One region of the Streptomyces sp. NPDC099050 genome, then DNA from elsewhere that is predicted to be linked to it. Evidence: riboswitches for the same ligand, from Rfam matches in the RefSeq annotation. Region 1 holds a riboswitch; each other region holds the start of a gene.
What was found. A riboswitch is a leader RNA that binds a small molecule or an ion and turns the genes downstream of it on or off. The one in region 1 is predicted to bind cobalamin.

Region 1 (7,595 bases):
CGGGTCGCGGAGGTTCTGCACCATCAGGATGTTCGACGGCCCCCGGTCGGTGATCCGGGTGGGGCGTTCGGCGGGGGCGTCCTTCCAGAACGCGCACGGGGTGACGTTCGCCGGCATCCCGGCCGTCAGGGGGTGCGCGGCCCGGTCCGCGGCCACCGCCCGCGCGTAGCCGGAGACGTCCTTCGGCCAGGCCACGTCGTTGCAGATGACGCCCACCATCAGCGCCGCGTCCGAGTCGGGCAGTACCCCGGCGAGCTCCTGGGGCAGCTCCGGGACCGCCCCGGGATCCTGGGCCGCACGGACCAGGCGGGCGAAGGCGGGGAACTGGGCGTCGCCGTAGAGGGCGGTCTGCAGGGCCTGGCGCAGCATCGTGCCGGTCAGCGGCAGGCCGGGGACGTTCGAGGGCTTCGGGGAACGGTCCAGCTCCTCGGCCAGCGCCAGGAACAACGGCCTTACGCCGTCCGGGTGTTCGGCGAGCCGAAGCCCCTCCGCCGCCCGCGCCGGGTCCGCCGCCCAGGCCGCGAAGTCGGGGAAGCGGTCCTCCGCGCCCTGCGCCATGTTCGCGAGCCAGCCCCGCGCGACCCGCTTCGGATCGGGGTCACCGCTGCTGTCCAGCACCAGGCGGTCGGTGCGCTGCGGGAACTTCTGCGCGTACACCGCCGTCACGTAGGTCCCGTACGAGACGGCCCAGACCGAGAGCTTGCGCTCGCCGAGGGCCTCCCGGAAGCGGTCCATGTCGCGCGCCTGGTTGGCGGTGGTGAAACCGCGCAGCTCCGCGCCGCCGTTCGCGGCGCAGGCCTCGGCCACCCGGCGGGAGCGGTCGGCGTTCTCCGCGATCCCCCCGTCGGCGGCAGGCCAGGAGCGCAGGGTCGTCAGCCGCCGGTCGGCCGCGTCCAGTCCGCACGCGGCGGTGACGCTGCCGCCGACGCCGCGCGGGTCCAGCGCGACGATGTCGTAGGCCCCGGCCAACTGCCCCGCCAGGGCGGCCCCCTTCTGCGAGAGCCGCTGTACGCCCGAGCCGCCCGGGCCGCCGGGCACCACGACCAGCGTCCCGCGCCGGGCGGCGGGACGGGTGCTGGGCAGCCGGGAGACGGCGAGCTCGACCCGCGGACCGGCCGGGTCGGCGTAATCGAGGGGGACGGACAGCTTCGCGCACTGCTGGCCGTCGAGGTGGCCCTTGTGCGTGCACTGCGCCCAGTCCAGGGCGGGGCGGGCGGCGTCGCGGGTGGTGGCGGCGGCCGCGGCGCCGGCGGTGCCGGCGCCGGTCAGCGTGGCCGCCACGGCCGTGGCGGCCAGGGCGGCGAGTACGGTCCTGCTGCGGTAACTGGTCATGAAACCAGCATGGTTGAGCGTCCGCCGCCGCTACATCCGGCAGCCGGGACAGTCGTCCGGGGGCTAGCCCCCCGAACCGCCCGCCCCGTCTCACCCCGCCCCGTCTCACCACGCCTCGCCGCGTCCCGCCGCGCCCCGCGTCGTCAGACCACGACGACCGTCACCGCCGCCGCGCCCATGAGCACGGCGGCGGAGTGGATGGCCGCATGGCCGTAGTCGCCCGACCAGAGGTGGCGGGCCAGGCCGCCGATGGCGGTGAGGCCCGCGATGATGCCGACCTGCGCGAGCAGGGTGACGCTGGTGAACGGGGTCAGCAGCAGGAGCACCGCATTGAGCCAGAACGGGGCGGCGCCCGTCCAGCCCCGCCACTCCCGCACGCCCCGCCACTGCTGCCGGGTCGGCAGCCGGGGCAGGTGCGGGCGTCGCGGCCCCTCACGGCGGCCCTTGGGTCTTCGGTGGTCCCCGAACTCTCGGGTCGCCGTCGTCACCGCGCCGTCACCAGCCTTTCAGTCACTCGCACGCAAGACGTCAACTCGCAGGCTGTACAGCCTCCTTGGGTGTGGGGGCGGAGGCAAGGGCCCGTTCGGCAAGAAATCCGAAAGCCAGGCCGAAAGTGCTCCACATCGCGGCCTGAATGGCGAGCGAGGCGAGCCGGAACTGCCAGACGAGCGCCGCCGGGAAGCCTCCCGGCACCTCGTTGACGCCCGGAAGCAGCGCGTAGGCGATGCCGACGGCAGCCACGAAGGCGAGCGAGGCGGCGACCGAGGCGTTCCAGTTGCCCAGGCGCGGCGCGAGGCGCCGGCCCAGGATCAGCGCGGCCGCCGCGAGCAGCAGGCCGAGCGCGAGCATCAGGACGTAGAGGGTGGTCCGCTGGACCGTGGTCTCGGGGTCTCCCACGGCCGGCGGATTGGCGGGGTACTTGAAGAACGGCACCAGGGAGACGGTGACGAACAGGCCGCCGGAGACCAGCAGCGCCGTGGCCCGGGGGCCGAAGCGGCCGATCCGGCCCAGGGCGTAGCAGTAGACGAGCGCGGCGATGCCGCCGAGCGCGATCCCGTAGAGCAGGGTGCCGGTGCCCAGCCCGGCCGTGGCCTGCAGGGCCCGGCTGACCGGGGCGGCCTCGGCGCCGCCGTGGTCATGGGCTCCGGCTTCCTCGAGGGCGATCGCCGCGTCGACCCGGGATTCACCGAGGAAGTAGGCGACGAGGAACGCGACGACGCCCGCCAGCAGGCCGGCGAGCATGCCCCGGACGAGGAGCGCGCGGGGGGAAATGGTGTTCATGGAGTTATCGGTCCCTTGCGATCGGCGGATCAGTGGCAGGGGAAGCCGAGGAGGTGGCGACCGTCGTGCATCCACTCGTGGATGGTGTCGCCTTCGAAGATCGCGGTGGCGCCCTGCTCGGCGCCGACGAGGTAGAGCAGGACCAGCATCAGGACGCCGGCGAACAGCGCCCAAGGGGCCAGAGCGTTGAGGGAGATGGGTGCGACGGCCGGCGGGGCGGCAGTCGTGGGCACGGCGGAGTCGGCCATGGCAGGAACCTCCAGAGGGAACACGCGTCCCGGTCAGTGGTGCTTGCGACGACGGTGGCGGGTCTGACTTTCCTCCCCCTCCGGGAGGATTCACAGTGGCGCGACCGTGCCGGATTCTCAACCGGACTTCCGTCATACCGTCGTCTTGTCGTCCGCCACCGTACCGCTCTTTATGGTCCCCTTACAGGGCGTCTCCGGAGGGCTCCGCCCCACCCGCCGCCCCGCCGCCCCGCCCGACCTCACCCGCCGCCCCGCCGCCCCGCCGCCCCGCCCGTCGACACCCTGGTGGCATCAGCCGATGGCGTCGACCACCTCGCCCAGGTCGACGAACTTGAAGCCGGTCGCCTCGCGGTCGCCGTCGCCGGGGGTTTCCCGGCCGTCCTGGACGACGAGCAGACCGCGGGGGTAGCGCGTGCCGAGGGGGGCGTTGAGGGCGGCGGCGCCGTCGCAGACCTCGGAGCCGTCGAGGATGGCGGAGGCCGCGGTGATCCGGAAGGCGCCCTCGAACTCGTTGTGGTCCTCGCGTTCGCGGTCGTAGGCGACGAAGGTGTCGTCGCCCTGGCTGGAGGCGAGCAGGTAGCCGTCACCGTCCGCTTCGGTGACCAGGGTCAGGCCCTCGACGTCCGCCGTCAGGCGCTTGCCGCCGTAGCCGGGATCGGCGCCGGGCGCGCACTCCTCGGTCTCCTCGTCGTAGGTGCCGGGGACGCCGTACTCGCGCACCTTGTCGATCAGCTTCGGCGTGCCGGTGAGGCCCGCGTCGATGCGCCAGATGCCGACGTCCTCCTGCCCCGCGTACAGGGTGCCGTCCGCGGGGTCGACGACCATGCCCTCGATCTGCGGCAGCTCGCCCGGCTCACCGCAGGGCGTCCAGGAGGCGCCGTTCGGCAGGCGGAAGGAGGACGGCAGGTCGAGCGTGCGCACCTGGCGGTAGTCGACCGTGCCGGCGGGGGTGGCGACCAGTTCCAGCAGGGCGATCCGGGTGCGGTTGCGCTGGCTCACCGCCGCGTAGGACCGGCCGGTCTTCCGGTCCGTCCAGGTGGCCAGGCCGTACGCGGTCTGCTGCTCGTTGATCTCGGCCTGGTCGGCGGAGAAGACCGGTCGCGCCGCCGGGTCGGTGACGTCGGTGAGCGGGCCGCCGGGCCGGTTCCGGTCGATCCGGTAGATCCGCAGGCGGTCGTTGCCACGGTCGCTGACCACCGCGACGTCGGCGCGCCCGCCGCCCAGCCGCAGACCGTTGACCAGGTCGACGTTGTTGAAGCGGCCGGGAGCGTCGTCGGCGCCCGGTCCGGCCGGGGCGGGCAGCGACTGGACCTGCCGGGCCTCCAGGTCGTAGACCCGCAGACCGCCCTGCTTGGCGGTCGCGATCACCAGGCTGCGGCCCGGATCGGCGGCGTTGCGCCAGATCGACGGGTCGTCCGCGTTGGCGTCACCGCCCGCCGCGTCGTCGTACAGCGGCGCGGTCTCGGCCTTGGGGCGGATGCCGCTGATCGAGGAGGCTTGTGCCGGGAGCGCGACGGACGCGGCGAGTGCGGTGCACAGCACGAGTGCGGAGGCGCGGGCGGCCGAACGGAGGGTCAATGTTCTTCCTTACATGAGGGTTTCACCCTGAGGGGAAGACGCTCGCCGGGTTGATTGTCATGTCCGCGCCCGGTAGGTGGCCGATGGTTGAACGCGGTGCGAAACCCCGGAACAATCGGACGGTGCACCCCACCACCGTACGCGTCCGGCTCGTGAGCCCCCCTCTGGACGAGGCGGGACGCCTGCACCGCTTCCCGTACGGGGAACCGTGCCCGGGGCACAACGGGCTGCGCGGGCAGGATCACGGCGACTGGGCCGGGCGGACCCTGGACGAGGTCGCCGGGGAGGACCCCGGGGGGCTGCGGCGGTGGATGACCGACACCGCGTACGCGCCCGCCGGCGGCGGGGAGTCGGTGGAGGCGCTGATCGCACGGGTCGGCGCGCACCTGGGCGCCCTGGCGCCGGGGACGCACCGGGCGGTGGTCGGACAGGGCGTCGTGCGGGCGGCCGTGGTGTGGGCCCTGGAGCTGCCCGCGGCGGCCTTCTGGCGGCTCGACGTACGACCGGGGTCGGTGACGGCGCTGACGGGGCGGTCCGGGCGCTGGAACCTGCTCGTGGGCGGGCCGGAGGACCCGCCGGACAGGGGCTGATGCACCGCCTCACTCACCGCCGCCTCCGCCTGCGCGCGGCCGACCGGGCGCCGGACCGTAGCGTCCAGGACGCCGGCGGCCCCGCGCAGGACGTACTCCGGGATGCTCGCGTCGCGCCCGGCCGCCTCCAGGTGCCGTCTGCCGCTCCGGGTCACCCGGCGGTCCGCGCCCTTCACCAGGCCCCAAGCGGCCAGCCGACGGCCGATCTCGTAGCTCTCCAGGGAGCGGTGCAGGTCGGCGCGGACGGCGTCGACGCTCCTGGTGCGCCCGCAGAACGCGAGCACACGACGCTCGACCGGATGCCCGGGCAACTCCCCGTCCACCGTACGCACCTGCGCGGCGTGCACCACGAGCAGGCCGCGCCTGTTCAGCTCGACCATCGCGCTGTCCGCCACCCGCCGCGCCCCACCCGCCAGGAACGCGATCTCGTACACATCCAGATCCCGTATCTCGTCCGAGCCCCTTGCGAACTGCCGGAACACCCACCGCATACCGGGTACACCCCCGTTTCGGCCCGCCTCGTCTGTCAGCAGTTTCACCTGACGGCGCGGCGCCCAACCCCCGCCCTGCCATCTCAGAGCAAGACTTGAGCTTCATGGCGCGGGGCCGGATCGGGGCGAGCCGGGCGGGGTCGGGCCCGGCGGGGGCGAGCCCGGCGGCGTCGGGCCGCGAACGCGGAACGGCCCGGACCCGCGACGCGGTCCGGGCCGAACTTCCCTGGATGGAGCGGGCGTCAGGCCACGATCCAGTCGCTCGTCGCGATCACCGGCTGGACGCCGTCGCGGTGCACGGTGCCCTCGATGAGGCCGTACATGCGGTCGGCCGCGAAGTAGACCTCGTTGTCGTTCTTGAGGCCGAAGGGCTCCAGGTCGACGAGGAAGTGGTGCTTGTTGGGGAGGTTGAGGCGCACCTCGTTGACCTTGGGGCAGTTGTCGAGCACGCGCTCGGCCATCTGGTTCAGGGTCTGCTGCAGGGAGTACGAGTAGGTCTCCGCGAAGGCTTCCAGCATGTTCTTGCGGACCTTCTTGTACGACTGGTCCCAGTCGTACTCGGCGTCGTCGGCGGCGAGCGCCGAGTGCGCCCAGCGCGCGGTGACCTTGGTCGCCAGGATGCGGTCGTACGCCTCCTGCAGCGTCGTGTACTTGTCCTTGATGAAGCCGTGGAACTCGGAGTTGGTCGAGTTCATCACGGTCAGGTCCTTCAGACCCGAGATCACCTGGAGACCGGTGGTCTCGCTGTACGTGATCTGCGCGGTGCGCACCTCGGTGCCCTTGAGGGCGAAGGAGTGCTGCTCCTTGCGCGTCGGGACCGGGATCCGCTCCCAGGCGTACTCCTCGACGCGGATCTGCGCCTCGCGGATCGGGGCCTGGGAGGAGACGAAGTGCTTGGCGAGCAGGATGCCGAAGGCCTCGGGGGAGGCGACGCCGTGCTCCTTGGAGAACGCGTACACCGTGTTCTTCGTGGTGTCCGTGGGGAGGCAGTTGGCGTTGTCACCGGTGAGGTGGACGTCACGGAACTCGCCGCGCAGCGCGACGGAGACGTTGAGGTCGCGGATCTCGTGCCAGGAACCGTCGCTGCCCTTGCGGGTGACCTTGACGATGCGGTTCTCGGCCTTGCCGTACTGGTTCTGGGCGAGGATGTGCTTGCTCATGCGCTGTCTTCCTTCGGGTACTCGGGAACACGGAGTCCGGTTGTCTGGATCCCGTACGCCCGGCGTCCGGCGGACGCGCAGCCCGCCCCCCGCCGTTCGGTCATGCATCTCAGAAATCACAGATCTCAGAAAGACGTGGACCGCCCCGGGACTGACGTGCATCCCGGTCCGTAGGTGCCTGTTGATTCCAGCACGCCTCCCTGCCGTTCGTAAGGGAGCGAATCCTCCGAGAACAGGCACCCACGGCTTGGGCAACCGTACGATCTGCGCAGGTCAGACCGTGTGCGCGTCAGCCACCGTCAGGGCCTCGTCGATGATCCGCAGCCCCTTCTCGACGTCCTCGGCGGACACGTTGCAGGGCGGCGCGAGGTGGATGCGGTTCCCGGCGAGCAGCGGCCACAGCCCGGCCTTCTTCAGGGCCGCCCCGAACTCGGCCATCGGCGCGTTGTCCGCGCCGGCGGCGTTGTACGGGACCAGCGGCTCGCGCGTCTCCTTGTTCCGTACGAGCTCCAGGGCCCAGAACGTGCCCAGCCCGCGCACCTCCCCGACGGACGGGTGGAGCTCCGCGATGGCGGCGAGGCCCGGCCCGAGCAGCTCCGCGCCCGTGCGGGCGGACTGCTCGACGACGCCCTCCTCCTCCATGACGTTGATCGTCGCGACGGCGGCGGCGCAGGCCAGCACGTGCCCGGAGTACGTCAGCCCGCCCGGGTAGGGCCGGCGGGCGAAGGTCTCGGCGATGGCGGCCGAGATGGCGACCCCGCCGAGAGGGACGTAGCCGCTGGTGACGCCCTTGGCGAAGCAGATGAGGTCGGGGACGACGTCCCAGTGCTCGGAGGCGAACCACTTACCGGTGCGGCCGAAGCCGACCATGATCTCGTCGAGGATGAAGACGATGCCGAAGCGGTCGCAGAGCTC
Region 2 (7,595 bases), on a different contig from region 1:
GTCGGGCCGATCATGCCCCGCCGCCCACCCGGAGCGACAGCCCCGTCCCCGGCCATCACGGCCGGGGAAGGGGCCCTCAGACCGCCGGGCCCTCAGACCGCCGGCGGGCGCGCCGTCTGGCGGAGCGTGGGCCCCGCGCCCAGTTCCGCGAGCCAGGCGTCCAGGTCGGCCACGGCGGGCGGGTCCAGCAGAGCCGGGTCCACCGTGGTGCGGAGCTGGTGGGGAACCCCCGAGGCGAGCAGGAGCCGCAGGCTGCGCTCCGCGGAGGCGGCCGCGTGGCCGATGCCGGTGACCCGTTCGTAGCGGCCGGGCGGGGCCTTGACGTCGAAGCCGACCCAGTCCAGCAGGCCCGCGTCCAGCAGCCGGGCGAGGCGCCGGGGGAAGGCTCCCCCGGTGTGGAGCCCGACCTCCAGGCCAAGCGCACGGGCCTCCCGTACGGCCCGGGGCAGGCCGCGCTGGAGCAGCGGTTCCCCGCCCGAGAACACGATCCCGTCGAGCAGCCCCGTACGGCGGGCGAGGTGGCCGAGCACCTCGTCCCAGGAGACGGCGGCGGGGGTACGGGCGGGCAGCAGGCCGGGGTTGTGGCAGTAGCCGCAGCGCCAGGGGCATCCCTGGCAGAAGACGGTGGTGACCAGCCGGCCGGGCCAGTCGCAGGTGGACAGCCGGGACCAGCCGCCGATGCGGATGACCTCGTCCGGCCGCGCGGCGGGTTCGGCGGGCGCGGCGGGGCTCACACCGCCGCCTTGAAGTGGACGCGCTCGGCGTGTTCGCCCTTCTTGCCGATGTTGAAGGAGGACACCGGACGGTGGTAGCCCATGACCCGGGTCCACACCTCGCACGCCGCCCCGCACGTGGGGCAGTGGGGCTGCTCCCCCGCCAGGTAGCCGTGGTCCGCGCAGATGGAGAAGGTCGGGGTCACCGTCAGGTACGGGAGCCGGAAGGTCTCCAACGAGCGCCGGACCAGCTTGCGGCAGGCCTCCGCCGTCGGGATCCTCTCGGGGGTGTACAGGTGCAGGACGGTGCCGCCCGTGTACTTGCCCTGCAGCTCGTCCTGGCGCTCCAGCGCCTCGAAGGGGTCGTCGGTCCAGCCGACGGGCAGCTGCGAGGAGTTGGTGTAGTACGGGTTGGTGTCGGTGCCGGCCTGGAGGATGCCGGGGAAGCGTGCCCGGTCCTCCTTCGCGAAGCGGTACGTCGTCCCCTCTGCGGGGGTGGCCTCCAGGTTGTAGAGGTGGCCGGTGCTCTCCTGGAAGTCGACCATCCGGGCCCGGACCCGGTCCAGGAGCCGGACGGCGAGGGCGTGGCCCTCGGGCGCGGTGATGTCGTACGCGTCCCCGCTGAAGTTGCGCACCATCTCGTTGACCCCGTTGACCCCGATGGTGGAGAAGTGGTTGCGCAGGGTGCCCAAGTACCGCTTGGTGTAAGGGAAGAGACCTCCGTCGATGAGGTCCTGGACGGTGATCCGCTTGAGTTCGAGACTGTCCTTGGCGAGCTCGCACAGCCGGTCCACCTCGGCCAGCAGCCGCTCCTCGTCGCCCGCGTGAAGGTGTCCGAGGCGGGCGCAGTTGAGGGTGACCACACCGAGCGAGCCGGTCTGTTCGGCGCTTCCGAAGAGGCCGTTGCCGCGCTTGAGCAGCTCCGTCAGGTCGAGCTGGAGCCGGCAGCACATGGAGCGGATCATGTTCGGTTCGAGCTCGGAGTTGATGAAGTTCTGGAAGTACGGGAGCCCGTACTTGGCGGTCATCGCGAAGAGCCTCTCGGCGTTCTCGCTCTCCCAGGCGAAGTCCTTGGTGATGTTGTAGGTCGGGATGGGGAAGGTGAACACCCTCCCGGTGGCGTCTCCTTCCGTCATCACCTCGATGTACGCCCGGTTGATCATGTCCATCTCGGCCTGGAGCTCGCCGTAGGCGAAGCCGATCTCCTCCCCCGCGACCACCGGGACCTGCTCGCGCAGGTCCTCGGGGCAGGTCCAGTCGAAGGTGAGGTTGGTGAAGGGAGTCTGGGTGCCCCAGCGCGAGGGCACGTTGAGGTTGTGCACGAGCTCCTGGACGCACTGCCTGACCTGGTCGTACGTCATCGCGTCGAGGCGGACGTACGGGGCGAGGTACGTGTCGAACGAGGAGAAGGCCTGGGCGCCCGCCCATTCGTTCTGCAGGGTGCCGAGGAAGTTCACGATCTGGCCGACGGCCGAGGACAGGTGCCGGGGCGGGGCGGAGTCGATCTGCCCGGGTACCCCGTTGAAGCCCTCGGTCAGCAGGGTGCGCAGGGACCAGCCGGCGCAGTAGCCGGAGAGCATGTCCAGGTCGTGGATGTGCAGGTCGCCCTCGCGGTGGGCGCGGGCCACGGCGGCGGGATAGACCTGTTCCAGCCAGTAGTTCGCCGTGACCTTGCCGGCTGCGTTGAGGATGAGGCCGCCGAGCGAATAGCCCTGGTTGGCATTGGCGTTCACCCGCCAGTCCCGGCGGTCCAGGTACTCGGTCACGGTCTCTACGGCATCGACGACAGCAGGCACGGCGGCCCTCCCACGAGGCTCGGCACGGAAAAATGGCGGGCGCTCTCGAGCGCCCGTGCCGGCAGGTGTCGGACTCGTCCGCCGGGGCGGATTCACCGTTGCGGGGCAGTCCCGGATTCCCACCGGGTTCCCTGTTGCCTCGGTCGGGGAGAGGCCCCGCCGAACCGGCAGAGCCAACACTACATATGGATGTGAGTGCGAGATGCCACCACTACATATGGGGTGCCGAAGGTCCCGGAGCAAGGGACTTCGGGCCCTGCGGGCTCGCGCGGGAGCCCCTGCGGCTCGCGCGGGAACCCCCGCGGACTCAGCTCCGGCCGCTGGTGGCGGCGTGGTACTGGAGGTCCTGGACCTCCACCGTGCGGTCCACCCGGTGGGGCAGCTCCACCCGGGCCCCGGTCCCGCCGTTCCGCACCACGGCCGCCGAGCCCGTGCCCGGACCCAGGGGCAGCAGCTCGGAGTGGACCCCGGCCGGAGCGGCGTGCGCGTCCCCGGCCGCTCCCACGGCCGTACGGATGCTCGCGGGCGCGGTCAGGAAGCTCAGCACCTCCACCGTGTCCCGGGCCGCGGCGCTGCCTCCCCGCAGCGACATCACGAGCGACTGGCCGCCGCTCGGGTCCGCGGCGGCGAACTGGGTGCGCGAGCTCAGGTACAGCGTGTCGCGGACGATCTTCGGCCAGCCGCCCGTCTTGAACCGGGTGAGGTAGTACGAGGAAAGATCCAGGTAGGCATGGCCGTTGTGCAGGGAGGGTGCGAACTGGCTGCTCTCGCTGTAGTCGTTCCAGGTGGTGAGCTGGACCCAGTCGGCCCCGTCCTCGATGGCGCGGTTCCATGTGGCGCGCAGGGTCGCGGTGTTGCCGGCCTCGTCGTAGATGCCCTGGTTGGGCCGGGCGTCCTGGACCGATACGGGCTGCATCCAGATCTTGCCCGCGGCGTGGGCGCGCCGGACGTCGCGCGCGGAGCCCTCCTGGCCGACGTAACTGCGGCTGCCCCACTCGGAGAATCCGTAGCTGATGGGCTCGAACGTAACCCTGTGCGAACCGAAGTCGAGGAAGAGCGGGACGAAGGCGGTACGGATGCCGTGCCGGGACTTCAGGACGTCCATGACCCGGGTCCACCAGGCGGCGCTCTGCTCCTCGGCCTTGAACGGCGAGACGACCAGCCGGCCGTCGGGGAGCCGGTGGGCCGCCGGGGCCTTGCCGAGGTCCGCGAGGAGGTCGGCGAGCACGGCCGGGTCGTCGGTGTCCAGGGAGGTCATGTCCGGCATCAGCATGACCTTGAAGGCCGGGTCCACCGAACGGGCGGCTTCCAGCAGGAGCTCGCAGCGCTCGCGGTTCTTCCCGGTCAGGGAGAGCAGGTCGAGGGTGAATCCGTCGAGGCCGGCGGCGCGGGCCGTACGGACCTCCTGCTGGAGGTTGGCGAGTTCCCAGTTCCCGGCCTTGGGCGGGACGGGCAGCGGCCGGTCGCGCAGCAAGCCGCCGTAACGCTCGTGCTTGCCGTTCTCGCCGTCCGGCTTCAGGTAGTTGCGGGCGTAGTAGTCGACGTCGGCGTGCGCGTTGTCCAGGGAGCGGGTACGGGGTGAAGTAGTGGGCGAAGACCAGCTTCTTGCCGGCGGCGCCGGAGCGCAGGGCAGCGGGCTGCGGCATGTCGAAGGGCAGCGGTCCGGACGGGCGGACCGCGTCGCCCCTGCCGGCCCCCGGGCCCTCGGGCTCCGGGGACGGCCCGGCCGGGCTCTGCGGTGCCGTGGTGCCCGGACCGGCGGCGGTGGGGCCGGTCGCGGTGGGCGCGGGGCCGCCACCGGGGGCCGCGGGCAGGGGGGCGACAGGGACCGCTCCCGGGCGGACCTGCGCGCCGGCGACGGTACGGGTGTCCCAGGCGAGGCCCGTCGCGGCGCAGACGCCGACGAGGAGGAAGGCGGTCAGGAAGAGGCTCAGCACGGGCCTTCGGCTCCGGAAGCCCGCACGGCGCCGGTGCGACGCGGGTCTCGCGCCCCGCCCTGCCCGCCGCCGGTCCGCACTCATCCTGGCCCTCCCCCGAACAGTCCCGCGCCGCGCCCGGACATCGGGCCGCACCGCAGCAGTACAGCGGATTCCGGGCCCCCGGACAACCATGGCCGGAAACGGCCGCGAACGGCGGGGACCGCACGTCTTCGCGCATGAGTGGACAAAGGGATGTGACCTGTACAACTCCTGCGATCATCGGACGGCGCGGGCCTTTCACCGGAATAGGGAATTCCCCTGGCCTTTCCAGAAAAGTGGCGCATAATCGTCTTCATGCGGCTTGAAACAACCCTCTTGCCGCAGGTCACGCATGCAGGGGGGGCATCGTGCCGATGAGGGATTCCAGAGGAGCCGGTACGTTCCCGGCTACCTCCGCGGAGCTGTCCCGTCTTTTCACCGCCGTGCGGCGGGGCAAAGTGCTGACCGTAACCGGTCGGTTCCGTGAGCCCCGGAGCCAGCTGGTGCGGGAGATCGGGCAACGGCTCTCGTCCAATTTCTACAACGGCGTGGCCGTCGTGTCCATGGACCGCCGGTTCGGGGTCCACGACCTGACCGCCGCGCTGGGCAGCCTGCCGGGCATGCCGTTCCTGCCGTACGGGACGTCGAACGCGGCGTCGTGGCTGGCGGAGCGCGACATGCTGCTCGTCCTCGACGGCTGCGAGCACCTCGCGGCCGAGGCCCAGGACTGGCTGCGCGAGCTGCTCGCCGTGGCTCCCGGGCTGCGGATCCTGGCCGCCGGGCGCGACCCGCTGGCCTTCTCGCCGGATCAGGTGCACCGGCTCTGACCGGGTGCGGCCGGGTGCGCGAACGGGTCCGCCCCGGTCGGCGATCGCCGACCGGGGCGGACCCGTGGAAGCGGTGGACCTCGGTCCCCGTGAACCTCAGCCGAGGAGCGCGAGCGCCTCGTTCAGCGTCGCGGACGGCCGCATGATCGCCGATGCCTTGGCGGCGTCGGGCTGGTAGTAGCCGCCGATCTCCGCCGGAGCGCCCTGCACGGCGATGAGCTCGCCGACGATCTTCTCCTCGGACTCGGCCAGCGTCTTGGCCAGCGGGTCGAAGGCAGCGGCCAGCTTCGGGTCGTCGGTCTGGCGCGACAGCTCCTGCGCCCAGTACAGAGCGAGGTAGAAGTGGCTGCCGCGGTTGTCGATGCCGCCCAGCTTGCGGCTCGGCGACTTGTCCTCGCCCAGGAAGGTGCCGGTCGCCCGGTCCAGGGTGTCGGCCAGCACCTGGGCGCGGGCGTTGCCGGTGGTGGTGGCGAGGTGCTCGAAGGAGACGGCCAGCGCGAGGAACTCACCGAGGGAGTCCCAGCGCAGGTAGTTCTCCTTGACGAGCTGCTGGACGTGCTTCGGGGCGGAGCCGCCGGCGCCGGTCTCGAAGAGGCCGCCGCCGTTCATCAGCGGGACGACCGACAGCATCTTGGCGCTGGTGCCCAGCTCCAGGATCGGGAACAGGTCGGTCAGGTAGTCGCGCAGCACGTTGCCGGTCACCGAGATGGTGTCCTCGCCGCGGCGGATCCGCTCCAGGGAGTAGGCGGTGGCCTCGACCGGGGACAGGATCTTGATGGTCAGACCGTCGGTGTCGTGGTCCGCGAGGTACGTCTTGACCTTGGCGATCAGCTGCGCGTCGTGCGCGCGGCCCTCGTCGAGCCAGAAGACGGCCGGGACGCCGGTGGCGCGGGCGCGGGTGACGGCGAGCTTGACCCAGTCCTGGATCGGCGCGTCCTTGGTCTGGCAGGCGCGGAAGATGTCGCCGGCGGCGACCTCCTGCTCCAGGACCGTGGCACCCGAGGCGTCGACGACGCGGACGGTGCCGGCCACGGCCAGCTCGAAGGTCTTGTCGTGGCTGCCGTACTCCTCGGCCTTCTGGGCCATGAGGCCGACGTTCGGCACCGAGCCCATCGTGGACGGGTCGTACGCGCCGTGCGCGCGGCAGTCGTCGATGACGGCCTGGTAGACACCGGCATAGCTGCTGTCCGGGAGGACGGCGAGCGTGTCGGCCTCGGCGCCGTCCGGGCCCCACATGTGGCCGGAGGTGCGGATCATGGCCGGCATCGAGGCGTCGACGATGACGTCGGACGGGACGTGCAGGTTGGTGATGCCCTTGTCGGAGTCGACCATCGCGAGGGCCGGGCCCTCGGCGATCTCGGCGTCGAAGGAGGCCTTGATCGCGTCGGCGTCGGGCAGCGCGCCCAGGCCGTTCAGGATGGTGCCGAGACCGTCGTTCGGGGAGAGGCCGGCGGCCGCCAGGGTCTCGCCGTAGCGGGCGAAGGTCTTCGGGAAGAAGGCGCGGACCACGTGGCCGAAGATGATCGGGTCGGAGACCTTCATCATCGTGGCCTTGAGGTGCACGGAGAACAGGACGTCCTCGGCTTTGGCGCGCTCGATCTGGTCGTTGAGGAAGGTGCGCAGCGCGTCGACGTGCAGGACGGACGCGTCCACGACCTCGCCGGCGAGCACCGGTACGGACTCGCGCAGCACGGTGACGGCGCCGTCGGCGGCGACGTGCTCGAGGCGCAGCGTGCCGGCCTCGGCGATCACGGCGGACTTCTCGGTGGAGCGGAAGTCGTTCTCGCCCATGGTGGCGACGTTCGTCTTCGACTCGGAGACCCAGGCGCCCATGCGGTGCGGGTGCGCCTTGGCGTAGTTCTTGACCGAGGCCGGGGCGCGGCGGTCGGAGTTGCCCTCGCGCAGGACCGGGTTGACGGCGCTGCCCTTGATCTTGTCGTAGCGGGCGCGGTTCTCGCGCTCCTCGTCGTTCTTCGGGTCGTCCGGGTAGTCCGGAAGCGCGTAGCCCTGGCCCTGGAGCTCGGCCACCGCGGCCTTGAGCTGCGGGATCGACGCCGAGACGTTGGGCAGCTTGATGATGTTGGCCTCGGGCGTCTTCGCCAGCTCGCCGAGCTCGGCGAGGGCGTCCGCGATCCGCTGTCCCTCTTCCAGGTACTCGGGGAAGCTGGCGATGATCCGGCCTGCCAGGGAGATGTCACGGGTCTCGACATTCACACCGGCCGTCGACGCGTACGCCTGGATCACAGGCAGGAACGAATACGTCGCGAGGGCCGGGGCCTCGTCAGTGTGCGTGTAGATGAT
Region 3 (7,595 bases), on a different contig from region 1:
ACCTGATCGGCCCGATCGCGGTCGGCGTCTTCCGCAAGACCAAGCCCGAGCTGCCGCGCCCCTTCCGCCTCCCGGCGGCGAGCATCCTCTGCCCGATCACCTTCGCCTTCGCCGCCTGCGCCCTGTACTGGTCCAAGTGGCCGGACACCGGCAAGGTGGTGCTGCTCACCCTGGTCGCCGCCCCCATCGCGGCGATCGTGCTCAAGCGCAAGGGTGAGAAGAACCTGGCCAGGCAGTTCGCCCCGGCCTGGTGGATGATCGCCTTCCTGCTGTGGCTGGGCACGCTCTCCGCGCTCGGCAGCAAGGAGTTCGGCGGCCACGGATTCATCCCCGGCGGCGTGGACATCGCCCTCGTGGGCGTCTCGGCCCTGGGCTTCTACTTCTGGGCCGTACGGTCCGGGGTCAAGGCCCACCACGCGGGCCTGCCGGGCCCGGACCCGGTCCTGGACGCCCCCGCGGGCGAGGCCGGCACGGCAGCCGCACCGGAGCGCGAACTGACCCACGCCTGAGCGCCCCCCTCCCGACCCGTCCGGCGGCCGAGCCGTTCACCTCACCGAGTTAAGCTCGGCTGCCGGACAAAATCCGCAGATCACCCCTCTCCACCCCTCCTGCCCACGCTTCCCACCCACGAGCAGACATAGGAGTCCGCAACCGTGGCCATCTCCGTCTTCGATCTCTTCTCGATCGGCATCGGTCCTTCCTCCTCCCACACCGTCGGACCGATGCGCGCCGCGCGCATGTTCGTCGCCCGGCTCAAGAAGGACGGCGTCCTCGCCCAGACCGCCTCGGTCCGCGCCGAGCTCTTCGGCTCGCTCGGCGCCACCGGGCACGGCCACGGCACCCCCAAGGCGGTGCTGCTGGGCCTGGAGGGCCACTCCCCCCGCACCGTGAACGTGGAGACCGCCGACGCCGAGGTCGAGCGCATCCGCCAGAGCGGCCGCCTGCGCCTGCTGGGCACGGAAATAGGTGACGGCCACGAGATCGACTTCGACGAGCCGAACCAGCTGATCCTGCACCGCCGGCGCTCGCTCCCGTACCACGCGAACGGCATGACGCTCTTCGCGTACGACGAGGCGGGCACCCCGCTGCTGGAGAAGACGTACTACTCGGTCGGCGGCGGCTTCGTCGTGGACGAGGACGCGGTCGGCGAGGACCGGATCAAGCTCGACGACACCCCGCTGAAGTACCCCTTCCGCAGCGGTGACGAGATGCTGCGCCTCGCGAACGAGACCGGCCTGTCGATCTCCTCGATGATGCTGGAGAACGAGAAGGCCTGGCGCACCGAGGACGAGATCCGCGAGGGCCTGCTGGAGATCTGGCGCGTCATGCAGGCCTGTGTCTCGCGCGGCATGTCCCGCGAGGGCATCCTCCCCGGTGGCCTGCGGGTCAAGCGCCGGGCCGCCTCCACGGCGCGCCAGCTGCGCACCGAGGGCGACCCGATGATGCACCGCAGCGAGTGGGCGACCATCTACGCGATGGCGGTCAACGAGGAGAACGCGGCGGGCGGCCGGGTCGTCACCGCCCCGACGAACGGCGCGGCGGGCGTCCTGCCGGCGGTCCTGCACTACTACATGAACTTCGTGCCGGGCGCGGACGAGGACGGCGTGGTCCGCTTCCTCCTCGCGGCGGGCGCGATCGGCATGCTCTTCAAGGAGAACGCCTCGATCTCCGGCGCCGAGGTCGGCTGCCAGGGCGAGGTCGGCTCGGCCTGCTCGATGGCGGCCGGCGCGCTGGCCGAGGTCCTGGGCGGCACCCCGGAGCAGGTCGAGAACGCGGCCGAGATCGGCATGGAGCACAACCTCGGCCTGACCTGCGACCCGGTCGGCGGCCTCGTGCAGATCCCGTGCATCGAGCGCAACGGCATGGCGGCGGTCAAGGCCGTCACCGCGGCCAAGATGGCGATGCGCGGCGACGGCAGCCACAAGGTCTCCCTCGACAAGGTCATCAAGACCATGAAGGAGACGGGCGCCGACATGAAGGTCAAGTACAAGGAGACGGCCCGCGGCGGCCTCGCGGTCAACGTCATCGAATGCTGACACCGAAGCGACTGCCCGCCTGAGGCGAGCACACGAGAAGGGGCCCGGCGCGCACTGCGCGCCGGGCCCCTTCCGCAACTCGCCATCTGCTCGCCATCCATAGGTGGGTTACGCCAGTAACTTCGTTCGGGATTGGGTGGGATGTGAGGTTTGACGGAAGGCTGATCACGCTTGAGGGGGAACAAGACGGTCTGAGCTGGTTTCTTGATGATCAAGTGCGCCAGGGTGGGCACACGACGTCGCGTCCACACCCCCGACGGTCGGCCAACCGTCTTGGACCACAGCCGTTTTGCTCAACTGGAGGACTTGAATCATGGCAAGCACCCGCAGCATCCGCGTGATGGCGGCCGCCGCATCGCTCCCCCTCGCCTTCGCGCTCCTCTCGGGAGTCGCCCAGGCCGACAACGGGGCCGGTGCGGCCGGGACCGCGTCGAACGCGGCCCTCGCCGGCGTCCTCGGCAGCGGGGTCGGCGGCAGCAACGCCGGCAACTCCTCCACCGCCCAGCAGGTCGCCTCGGGCTTCGGTGCCTCCAACCAGAACAACGGCGCCCAGGCCAACGGTTCGGGCTTCACCGCGATCGGCCAGTCCAACGCGCACGAGTCCTTCATCTACAACCCGCTCCCGTAGTTCCGGCCGGGGCCCCGCCCCGGCCGCGCACGCCCTTCCACCGAGCCCCGCCCTCCCCCCGGAGGGCGGGGCTCGGCGCGTCGGGCGGACCCGGGCGAAGTCGGGCCGAGCGGCCCGGCCGAAGGGGACCTTCGGCCACGGACGGGCGGCCGGAAGGTGGGCTAGCTTGCCCAAGTGGGCCCGACGCACGTGCGCCGGCGGGACCCCACCCCGAGAGAGAGGCGCCCCGCATGACCGGCACCGAACACCGCGTCCTCCCGCTCCGCCTGGAGGCCGCTCCCGCGCCCGCCCCGGTGCGGGGCGTCTTCGTGTACCGCAGCGATCGGCCCTACGAGATCTCCCTCGACTTCGAGGGGGCCGGCATGCACCTCGCCCACTGGGTCTTCTCCCGGGAGCTGCTGCTCGACGGCCAGGTCTGCGCCACAGGCGAGGGCGACATCCAGGTGTGGCCGCGCTGGAAGGGCACCGAGCCGCGGGTGTTCCTCGCCTTCAGCAACGGCGCGCAGTCCTGCGTGATGTCCGCCCGGGCCAAGGACGTACAGGCGCTGTGCCGCCGGATGACCGAGCTGGTGCCGCGCGGCCGGGAGCACCTGTACTACGACCTCGACGCCGAGCTGAGCTCCCTCCTGCCCAGCTGAACCGGCAAGCGGGCGAAGCGGGCGGGAGCGGCCGGGACCGGCGCCACCGACGGGAGCCGGCAGACCGGATGAACCCGGTGAACCCGGTGAACCCGGTGCAACCGCAGCCGTACCAGGCGCGTCTTCACGGATGACACCGTTCCCCGTCTCTCGGAATCGAGGGGACGCCATGAACCGTCCACGCCGCCGGCAGGCCACCGCACTGGGGTTGGGCGCACTGCTCGCCGCCACTCTGGCCTTCGCCGCACCGGCCTCCGCCGCAGCCACGACCGCAACCCCCACCACGCCGGCCACCACCGCCACCGTCACTCCGCTCGTCGTCAATGCCCGCTGGGGCGGTCACTGCACGTACGACCGGGTGGTCATCGACCTGCAGGGATACGTACCCGAGGTCACCGTCACCCCCGTCCCGAAGCTGATCTACGACGGGTCCGGCAAGCCCGTTCCGCTGGCCGGGCGGTACTTCCTGGAGATCCGCCTGAACCCCGCCGCCGGACACGACGACGCGGGCAACAGCGTCTACCGCGGGCCCAAGCTCCTCAAGATCTACCTGCCCAAGCTGAAGGGCATCGCCCTGACCGGCGACTACGAGGGGTACGTCACCTTCGGCGCCGCCTTCGACACCAAGCCCGCCTACACCTCGTTCAAGCTGCACGCCCCCGAGCGCTTCGTCCTGGACATCGCGCACCCGAACGTCTGCTGAGCGCGCACCGCCGGCGGGATACGGGGCCCGGCCGCTACCGGTGCTCGGGATTAGGGAAGTCGAAGCGGCAGCCCGCGTCCCACAGGGAGCGCTGGTTGCCGTGCGCCGGCATCCCGCCGGACCGCTTGAGCAGGGCGGCCAGATGCATGAGGTTCCAGCTCATGAAGGTCGTGTTCCGGTTGGTGAAATCGTTCTCGGGGCCGCCGGATCCGGGGTCCAGGTACGAGGGTCCGGGTCCGGCCTCGCCGATCCATCCGGCGTCGGCCTGCGGGGGGATCGCGTAGCCGAGGTGCTGGAGGCTGTAGAGGATGTTCATGGCGCAGTGCTTGACGCCGTCCTCGTTGCCGGTGATCAACGCCCCGCCCACGCGCCCGTAGTAGGCGTACTGGCCCTGGTCGTTCAGGATCGAGGAGCAGGCGTAGAGCCGCTCGATGACCTGCTTCATCACCGAGCTGTTGTCCCCGAGCCAGATCGGGCCGCACAGCACCAGGATGTCGGCGTCCATGATCTGGCTGTAGAGCACCGGCCACTGATCGCCCTCCCAGCCGTGTTCGGTCATATCGGGCCAGACACCGGTGGCGATGTCGTGGTCGACGGCCCGGATGAGCGAGGTCCGGACCCCGGCCGCCTCCATCACCGCGCGGCTCTTGCCGATCAGGCCCTCGGTGTTGCTGGGCTCGGGCGACCGCTTGAGCGTGCAGTTGACGTACACGGCGGTGAGATCGGAGTAGTCGAGGTCCTTCGCGGGGTCGGTAGCCACCCGCCCAGCCTCGCCGGGGCCCGTCGGAGCCGCCACCGGGCCGCACCCGTCCGGGGCCGTCGCGGCCCGGTACGACGGGGGCGGGTTTGTGAGCGGTCCGTGCGGCCGACTAGGGTCAGCGGGCCTTGGTGTTCGGGAAACCGGTGAGAAACCGGTGCGGCCCTCGCCACTGTGATCGGGAAGTCCGGCTCCACTCCTGCGGGAAAGCCACTGGGCTGCGCGGGAGGTTCCGCGCTGCCCGGGAAGGCGGGGCATGGACGTCAACCCGTGAGCCAGGAGACCGGCCGGGGCGCGTTGTCCATCCACGAGGTGCTGGAGAGGTCTCCCTACTCATGCATATAGCCGAGGGGTTCCTGCCCCCTTTGCACGCGGTCGCCTGGGGCGCCGTGTCCGCCCCCTTCGTCGTCCACGGCGTCCGCGCGCTCACCCGCGAGGTGAAGGCCAACCCGGAGAGCACGCTGCTGCTCGGGGCCTCCGGGGCCTTCACCTTCGTCCTGTCCGCCCTGAAGATCCCTTCGGTGACCGGCAGTTGCTCACATCCCACGGGCACCGGACTCGGGGCGATCCTGTTCCGGCCGCCGATCATGGCGGTGCTCGGCACGATCACCCTGCTGTTCCAGGCCCTTCTGCTGGCGCACGGCGGGCTCACCACCCTCGGCGCCAACGTCTTCTCGATGGCCATCGCCGGCCCGTGGGCGGGCTACGCCGTCTACCGCCTGCTGCGCAGGTCCGGGCTCCCGCTGATGGTGACCGTGTTCTTCGGCGCCTTCTTCGCCGACCTGATCACCTACTGCGTCACCAGCGCGCAGCTCGCCGTGGCCTTCCCGGACCCGGCCTCCGGGTTCGCGGGCTCGCTCGCGAAGTTCGGGGGGATCTTCGCGGTCACGCAGATCCCGCTGGCCGTGAGCGAGGGGCTGCTGACCGTCCTGGTGATGCGGCTGCTGATGGCGTCGAGCAAGTCGGACCTGGTCAGACTGGGCGTCGCGAAGCTGACGGCCACCCGTTCCGGAGAGAAGGCGGCGGCCTGATGAGCGGAATGTCCAAGAACACGAAGATCAACGGCCTGCTGCTGCTCCTGGTGGCGGCGCTGGCCGTGCTGCCGATCGCCCTGGGGCTGGGCGAGGGCAAGGAGGAGCCCTTCGCGGGCGCCGACGCGCAGGCGGAGGCCGCGATCACCGAGCTGAAGCCGGATTACGAGCCCTGGTTCTCCCCTCTCTACGAGCCCCCCTCCGGCGAGGTCGAGTCCGCACTGTTCGCCTTGCAGGCGGCACTGGGCGCGGGCGTGCTCGCCTACTACTTCGGCGTCCGCAAGGGCCGCCGCCAGGGGGCGGCCGCCGCCGCTGCCGACGGCACCGCCCCGGAGGCCTAGGCGGTGCTGCCGATCGACGTGGCCGCGCACAGCAGTCGCTGGCGCGGCCGGCACCCCCTGGAGAAGGCCCTGCTCGGGATCGGGCTGACGGTCACCGCCGTGTGCCTGCCGCCCTGGCCCGGCGGACCGCTGGTGGCCGCCGCCACCCTCGCCGTGCTGCTCGGCCCGGCCGGAGTGGCCGGCCGGCAGCTCTGGCGGGCCTTCCGGATCCCGCTCGGCTTCTGCTTCACCGGGGCGCTGCCCCTGCTGTTCGCGGTCGGCGGCCCGGCGGGGCCGGTCTCGCTGGCCCCCGACGGCCCCCGGACCGCCGCCGAACTCCTGCTGCGCACCTCGGCGGCCTCGCTCGGACTGCTGCTGTTCGCGTTCACCACCCCGGTCTCCGACGTCCTGCCCCGGCTGGTCCGGGCCGGCGTGCCGGCCCCGGTGGTGGACGTGGCCCTGGTCATGTACCGGATCGGCTTCCTGCTGCTCGACTCCATGGCCCAGGTCCGCCGGGCCCAGGCGGCCCGGCTCGGGCACACCGGGCGGGCGGCGGCGTGGCGTTCCCTGGCGGGGCTCGCCGCCACCTCCTTCGTACGGGCCTTCGACCGCGCGGCCAAGCTCCAGGCGGGGCTGGCCGGACGCGGCTACGACGGCGCCCTGCGGGTCCTCGTACCGGAGGCGGCCCTGTCGTGGCGCTTCCTGACGGCCACCGCGGGGCTGCTGGCGGCCCTGATCACCCTGACTCTCACCCTGAAGGGGCTCTCCTCTTGAACCCGGTGGCCACCCCCCTGATCGAGCTGTCCGGCGCGGGCTACGCCTACGAGGACGGCCCGGCGGTCCTGACCGGCGTCGACTTCGCCATTTCGGCGGGCCGGGCGCTGGCCCTGCTGGGCCGCAACGGCAGCGGCAAGACCACGCTGATGCGGCTGCTGAGCGGCGGCCTGCGGCCCGGCGCGGGAACGCTGCGGCTGGACGGCACGGAGGTCCCGTACGACCGGGCCGGCCTGACCCGGCTGCGCACGTCCGTCCAGCTCGTGGTGCAGGACCCCGACGACCAGCTGTTCGCGGCCTCGGTCGAACAGGACGTGTCCTTCGGCCCGATGAACCTGGGGCTCCCCGCTCCGGAGGTCCGCGCCCGCGTGGACTCGGCCCTGGCCGCCCTGGACATCACCCCGCTCCGGGACCGCCCCACCCACCTGCTCTCCTACGGCCAGCGCAAGCGCGCGGCGATCGCCGGGGCGGTGGCGATGGCTCCGCGGGTGCTGATCCTGGACGAGCCGACGGCCGGGCTCGACCCGGACGGCCAGGAGCGGCTCCTCGACGTCCTCGCGGGCCTGCGGGCGTCCGGCACCACGGTGGTGATGGCCACCCACGACGTGGACCTGGCGGTCCGCTGGGCCGACGACGCGGCGGTCCTGACCCCGACGGGCATCCGCTTCGGCCCGGCCGAAGCCCTCCTCTCGGACCCGGCCCTCCTCA

Region 2: another riboswitch for cobalamin. It lies ahead of ACIQV3_RS25440 (ribonucleoside triphosphate reductase); the one in region 1 lies ahead of ACIQV3_RS28385 (CbtB-domain containing protein).
Region 3: another riboswitch for cobalamin. It lies ahead of ACIQV3_RS14770 (energy-coupling factor ABC transporter permease); the one in region 1 lies ahead of ACIQV3_RS28385 (CbtB-domain containing protein).

What each region holds. Positions count from the first base shown of each region.
Region 1 is NZ_JBIWAE010000019.1:71,883-79,477, forward strand. Features, by position in the region: gene ACIQV3_RS28370 (alpha/beta hydrolase) at 1-1,332, opposite strand, end outside; gene ACIQV3_RS28375 (hypothetical protein) at 1,476-1,820, opposite strand; gene ACIQV3_RS28380 (CbtA family protein) at 1,861-2,613, opposite strand; gene ACIQV3_RS28385 (CbtB-domain containing protein) at 2,643-2,861, opposite strand; cobalamin riboswitch at 2,900-3,036, opposite strand; gene ACIQV3_RS28390 (phytase) at 3,153-4,439, opposite strand; gene ACIQV3_RS28395 (histidine phosphatase family protein) at 4,523-5,029, shown strand; partial or broken gene ACIQV3_RS28400 (TIGR04222 domain-containing membrane protein) at 5,197-5,520, opposite strand; gene pucL (factor-independent urate hydroxylase) at 5,763-6,680, opposite strand; gene ACIQV3_RS28410 (aspartate aminotransferase family protein) at 6,954-7,595, opposite strand, start outside.
Region 2 is NZ_JBIWAE010000016.1:68,798-76,392, forward strand. Features, by position in the region: gene ACIQV3_RS25435 (anaerobic ribonucleoside-triphosphate reductase activating protein) at 93-734, opposite strand; gene ACIQV3_RS25440 (ribonucleoside triphosphate reductase) at 731-2,509, opposite strand; cobalamin riboswitch at 2,552-2,693, opposite strand; gene ACIQV3_RS25445 (glycoside hydrolase family 71 protein) at 2,817-3,983, opposite strand; gene ACIQV3_RS25450 (hypothetical protein) at 4,971-5,294, shown strand; gene ACIQV3_RS25455 (NADP-dependent isocitrate dehydrogenase) at 5,391-7,595, opposite strand, start outside.
Region 3 is NZ_JBIWAE010000007.1:201,963-209,557, forward strand. Features, by position in the region: gene ACIQV3_RS14740 (APC family permease) at 1-509, shown strand, start outside; gene ACIQV3_RS14745 (L-serine ammonia-lyase) at 654-2,036, shown strand; gene ACIQV3_RS14750 (hypothetical protein) at 2,350-2,664, shown strand; gene ACIQV3_RS14755 (SsgA family sporulation/cell division regulator) at 2,895-3,302, shown strand; gene ACIQV3_RS14760 (hypothetical protein) at 3,472-4,005, shown strand; gene ACIQV3_RS14765 (flavodoxin family protein) at 4,040-4,765, opposite strand; cobalamin riboswitch at 4,875-5,069, shown strand; gene ACIQV3_RS14770 (energy-coupling factor ABC transporter permease) at 5,098-5,793, shown strand; gene ACIQV3_RS14775 (energy-coupling factor ABC transporter substrate-binding protein) at 5,802-6,134, shown strand; gene cbiQ (cobalt ECF transporter T component CbiQ) at 6,138-6,887, shown strand; gene ACIQV3_RS14785 (energy-coupling factor ABC transporter ATP-binding protein) at 6,884-7,595, shown strand, end outside.